2 linked regions of the Persicobacter psychrovividus genome follow. The protein of the gene in region 2 interacts with the protein of the main gene of each other region in a pairwise test. Links are inferred from orthologs where the notes say so. Each region holds a gene or a part of one and is shown on either strand. Other genes may lie near its edges.

Region 1 (2,888 bases), 1.7 Mb from region 2 along the record:
GCTTTTAACCTCCGCACGGCGGATTTAAGCTACAATGCTTATCTCGAATACCACTTTTTCACCAAAGAGAAACCCGGCTTCACCCCTTTTAATACGATGTCCCATTTGGGGAGAAAAGGACGATTTCTGAACCTGGGAGCAGGATTCAGATACGATGGCGGTGCTATGGGGTATATTGAAGAAGGGAGTGATTTCAGTGCGGAAAATGTAAAAACCACAGGAAGCCTGGCCACTGCCATAGACCTTTTCTATGAGGAACCGATGGCCAAAGGGGCTGTCCTGAATTTATATGGAGCCTTTTACCGTTTCGATTATGGTCCCAACTACCTGAATACTATTGGGGTGATGAACCCCGGTATTTCTGATGGGTCTGCTCTGCCACAAGGCGCGGGAATCTCGCAATATTATTTGGGAACGGGGAATGTAGGCTATTTGAATGCAGCCTATATTCTGCCATTTACTATTGGTGAGGTTGGGCGATTGCAGCCTTGGGCAGCACTTCAGTACAAAGACTTTGAGGGGCTTAAAGATGCATCCATGCAGTATGATATTGGTATGCACTACTTAATCGTAGGGCATAATATTAAGCTGTCAATGGCTTATTCTACCAGACCTATTTACAATGAAAACATGGAGCTTGATTCAAGCAAAGGACTTTTCATTACCCAGATGCAATTCCGATTCTAAGTCATTTATTACATCTTGTAATTCAATGGGCTACTCAATTTTTGGGTAGCCTTTTGTTTTATTTAAAACCTTTCTGCTTGACGTTGTCTATTTATAACAGATGATTTGATGATGATAAGGATCCCTCATAGCTTTATATTTCTTTTAATTATTGAATTAATCTTTTAACTTACTATAAGATTGTGCAGGTCGCCGCTTTTTACAGTGGTTTTAACTTGTTCAAATATCGACATCAAACTAAAAAACATAAACTCATGAGTGTACTTGTAAATAAAAACTCAAAAATAGTAGTACAAGGCTTCACTGGCACAGAAGGTAGTTTCCATGCTGGTCAGATGATTGAATACGGCACCAATGTGGTGGCCGGCGTAACCCCAGGAAAAGGAGGAAGCACACACCTTGAGAGACCCGTTTTTAATACCGTTCAAGAAGCTGTGGATGCAACCAGTGCGGATGTATCCATTATTTTTGTGCCCCCAGCATTTGCAGCAGATGCAATTATGGAGGCTACAGCAGCAGGTATCGGGGTAATCATTTGTATTACAGAGGGAATTCCTGTATTGGACATGCAGGCGGCAAAAGCTTATGTGAAAGAAAAAGGTGCGACTTTGATCGGGCCAAACTGCCCAGGAGTTATTACACCTGAGGAAGCTAAAGTAGGAATTATGCCTGGCTTTATTTTCAAGAAAGGACGTATTGGCTTGGTTTCAAAATCAGGAACCTTGACCTACGAAGCGGCAGACCAAATAGTAAAAGCAGGTATGGGTATCTCAACAGCAATCGGTATTGGTGGTGACCCGATCATCGGAACATCAACCAAAGAGGCTGTGGAGTTACTGATGAACGACCCGGAGACTGACGCTATTGTGATGATCGGTGAGATTGGTGGAAACTATGAAGCAGAAGCCGCTCGTTGGATTCAGGCGCAAGGTAATCCAAAGCCTGTGGTAGGTTTTATTGCAGGGCAGACCGCACCAAAAGGTAAGCGTATGGGACATGCTGGCGCGATTATCGGTGGGGCTGATGATACCGCAGAAGCAAAAATGCGCATTATGGCTGAATGTGGTATTTCAGTGGTACAATCGCCTGCAGATATTGGTGCAGTGGTTGTTGAGGCGCTTTCAAAAGAAGAAGTTTAAGAAGTCATATATTAAGTTTAAGATTAAGGCCATTTCATTTGAGATGGCTTTTTTTGTGCCTGGTTTTTCGCTGTGGTAGCCTTGCCATATTTAGCCAAAAAAAATCCCCTTCAGCATTTCGCTAAAGGGGATTTAAGGTGTTTTATACTTGGCCTATTTTGCGTAGGCTACAGATCTCATTTCTCGGATAACAGTTACCTTAATCTGACCTGGGTATTGCATATCTTTCTCAATTTTCTGAGAAATCTGATATGACAATGATCCTGCGTGATCATCAGTTACTGATTCAGAATCTACCAACACGCGCAATTCACGACCCGCCTGAATAGCGAAACATTTGTTGACGCCTTCAAAGCTCATCGCCAGTGCTTCCATGTCTTTCAGACGCTTGATATACGACTCCATGACTTCGCGGCGAGCACCAGGACGAGAGCCAGAAACGGCATCACACGCCTGAATGATTGGCGCAATCATGGTGGTCATCTCCATTTCATCGTGGTGAGCACCAATGGCATTCACAACATCTGGGTGTTCCTTGTATTTCTTGGCCAATTCAGCACCTAACACTGCGTGTGGCAATTCTGGCTCTTCAGGCCATACCTTACCAATATCATGCAGCAATCCAGCACGTTTTGCCATTTTCGAGTTCAAGCCAAGCTCTGATGCCAATGTAGCACAAAGTTTAGCCACCTCGCGAGAGTGCTGTAACAGGTTCTGACCATAAGAGGAACGGAAGCGCATGCGTCCAACCAATTTGATCAGCTCTGGGTGAAGACCGTGAATCCCTAAATCAATACAGGTACGCTCTCCGATTTCAACAATCTCTTCTTCAATATTTTTGGTTGTTTTGGCAACAACCTCCTCAATACGTGCAGGGTGAATACGTCCATCAGCAACCAATCGGTGCAACGACAAACGAGCAACCTCACGACGTACAGGATCGAAACCTGAAATGATAATCGCCTCAGGGGTATCATCAACAATGATTTCCACGCCTGTTGCGGCTTCCAAAGTACGGATATTTCGACCTTCACGGCCAATAATCTTTCCTTTGATGTCATC
Region 2 (2,892 bases):
TTTCAAATAAATACAAGAGAAAATTATCCCTCTGCCTAAAAAAAATAAATAATTACGTCCATTTTTAAGCTAAAACAACCTATAAACCTTTAATTAGAACCTATTGATTATCAACTATTTGAAAACGCAAAACATCCCAACATTCTTCCTGTTTGAAAAAAAATAACGGCCTCAGGTAGAAATCTATTCCTAAATCCACTTTAAATAATCAAAAATTTAGATTATTTCGCATTAGGAATCCGCTATCTTAAAGAAAGAGGAATGGGCGTATTCCTTCATTGAACAGATTGCTTTATTTATTACTATATGCAGAACACGACCAAGACTTTACTGCTGATCAGACATGCAGAAGCACAGGAAGCTCATTATCATGAGCCGGACATCAAAAGAACGCTCACACAACATGGCATTCGTTCAGCCGCCAAGCTTGGGGAACACCTCAAACAGCAAAACTGTGTTTTTGACCACCTGATGGTGTCCACTGCTTTTAGAACTGAGATGACCGCCAAGCTGATCGCGGAACAGTTCGATTGGCCAATGAATAAAATTGAATATAGCGAAGAGTTGTATAATGCCTCGCCACGGGTCTTGTTGCAAAGTATTTGCAGTGCCCCTGAGGAAGTCAATACATTAGCCGTTGTGGCACATTACCCTGGGCTGCCGCATCTTGCAGAAGTCCTGACCAACAAAGAAATGCCCTTTCTTCAGCCGGCAGGTGTGATAAAAATAAGCCTTGAGGTGGATCACTGGCAGGAAGTATCGGAAGGCACAGGCACATTGATCGAGGTGATTAATGAGCTTTCTTAAAAGCGTGTTTAAACCAGAACATTCTCTTTTCCGCTGATAGAAAAAAAGCATAAAAAAAAGGCTGATAACTTCAAGTATCAGCCTTTTATTGTAATTATAATGGTCGATTATACCAATGCCTCTTTAACGCAATCTGCTGCATCTTTCAGTAAAATAGCAGAAACCACACGCAAACCGGACTCCTCGATAATCTTCGCTCCTTCTTCAGCATTTGTTCCCTGAAGACGAACAATAATCGGAATATCAATTTGGCCGATATTTTTGTAAGCTTCCACCACACCACTTGCTACACGGTCACAACGTACGATACCACCAAAAATATTGATCAAAATCGCTTTAACGTTCGGGTCCTGAAGGATAATGCGGAAACCAGCTTCTACTGTTTGTGCATTTGCCCCACCCCCAACATCAAGGAAGTTTGCAGGCTCACCACCTGAAAGCTTAATCATGTCCATGGTGGCCATTGCCAAACCGGCACCGTTCACCATACAGCCTACATTACCATCCAGCTTCACGTAGTTCAAGCCCGATTTTGAAGCTTCCACTTCCAAAGGATCTTCCTCCGACTCATCACGCAAAGCAATAAAATCTTTATGACGGTACAAAGCGTTATCGTCCAGGTTGATCTTAGCATCCACCGCAATAATTGCATCATCCGAGGCCTTCAATACCGGGTTAATTTCCACCTGTGAAGCATCGATTCCACGGTAAGCCTTATAAATGTTGGTAATGAACTTGATCATATTCTTCAGTGCCAAACCTTCCAAGCCTAAAGCGAAAGCCACTTTTCTTGCCTGATAAGCCTGTAAACCCACCTTAGGATCAACCCACTCTTTAATGATTTTTTCCGGCGTTTGTTCCGCTACTTCTTCAATGTCCACACCACCTTCGGTAGATGCCATGATAACGTCACAGCCTTTGGCACGATCCAGCAGTACACTCAGGTAAATTTCTGAAGGCTCCGATGCGCCAGGGTAGTAAACATCCTCTGAAACGATGATCTTGTTGACCTTTTTCCCTTCAGGGCCTGTTTGGGGAGTCACCAACTGCATCCCGATGATCTGGTCCGCTAACTGATACACCTCTTCCACATTTTTGGCGATTTTCACCCCGCCGCCTTTTCCACGGCCACCGGCGTGAATCTGCGCTTTTAAAACAAATACAGCCGTTTTTGTTTCTTCAAATAATTGACGTGCTGCATTGACAGCCACCTCGGGAGTTTCTGCCAATTTCTGTGCAGGAACCACCACGCCGTAGCTTTTTAATATGTCTTTTGCTTGATATTCGTGAATATTCATGGTTGTTGGGTTATTATTTGCTTGTCTTTCAACTAAAGTAAGTTAATTGAGGAAAATTACCAAAGATTTGCCCCGCAAGGAAACAGGATAAAGCTTGAATTTTTTATATGTTTGTAGCTTCTGAACCACAAGTGAGTAATTATCACGATAAAACAGGCACTAAGGCAAATGTTAAAAGCTAAAAATATTCACCGAAAATACGGCCACCTTGAGGTACTCAAAGGGGTGGACCTGCTGGTAAAAAAAGGAGAGATCGTTTCTATAGTAGGTGCATCGGGCGCAGGAAAAAGCACCCTGCTGCAAATTATCGGAACCCTCGACCATGCCGACTCCGGTGAAGTGTACATTGCCAATCAGGAAATTGGCCAGCTGAACAAAGATGGGCTTGCACGGTTTAGAAACCAGAAGATTGGATTTATCTTTCAGTTCCATAACCTGTTGCCGGAGTTTTCTGCCATAGAGAATGTCTGTTTACCCGCTTTTCTTGCTGGTACTGATAAAGAAACCGCAGAACTTGAAGCACAGCACCTGCTCGATCGTCTTGGGCTTGGACACCGAATGAACCATAAGCCGGGAGAACTTTCTGGGGGTGAGCAACAGCGTGTGGCAGTGGCCAGGGCACTGATCAACAAGCCGGACATTATTTTTGCTGACGAACCTTCGGGTAACCTCGACAGCATTGGCGCTCAGAACTTGCACGCACTTTTCTTTGAATTGCGTGATGAGCTCGACCTGACCTTCGTGATCGTAACTCACAACCCCGAGCTGGCAGATATGACCGACCGTA

Evidence for each region.
Region 1: the proteins of sucC (region 2) and sucD interact in binary tests that used the Escherichia coli proteins (3 or more experiments, as listed by UniProt). The link is inferred for Persicobacter psychrovividus from one-to-one orthologs.

What each region holds. Positions count from the first base shown.
Region 1 is NZ_AP025292.1:2,642,013-2,644,900, reverse strand. Bases 20-2,883 are described here. They hold sucD (succinate--CoA ligase subunit alpha), read left to right. Parts: upstream 20-941; coding sequence 942-1,826; downstream 1,827-2,883. Other genes in these bases: rny (ribonuclease Y), read right to left, coding at 1,980-2,883; AABK40_RS11205 (hypothetical protein), read left to right, coding at 20-687. In the rest of the region: more of AABK40_RS11205, read left to right, coding at 1-19; more of rny, read right to left, coding at 2,884-2,888. UniProt on the Escherichia coli protein: Succinyl-CoA synthetase functions in the citric acid cycle (TCA), coupling the hydrolysis of succinyl-CoA to the synthesis of either ATP or GTP and thus represents the only step of substrate-level phosphorylation in the TCA.
Region 2 is NZ_AP025292.1:967,366-970,257, reverse strand. The notes cover bases 11-2,878. They hold sucC (ADP-forming succinate--CoA ligase subunit beta), read right to left. Parts: upstream 2,106-2,878; coding sequence 915-2,105; downstream 11-914. Other genes in these bases: AABK40_RS04400 (ABC transporter ATP-binding protein), read left to right, coding at 2,274-2,878; AABK40_RS04410 (SixA phosphatase family protein), read left to right, coding at 307-807. Also shown: more of AABK40_RS04400, read left to right, coding at 2,879-2,892. UniProt on the Escherichia coli protein: Succinyl-CoA synthetase functions in the citric acid cycle (TCA), coupling the hydrolysis of succinyl-CoA to the synthesis of either ATP or GTP and thus represents the only step of substrate-level phosphorylation in the TCA.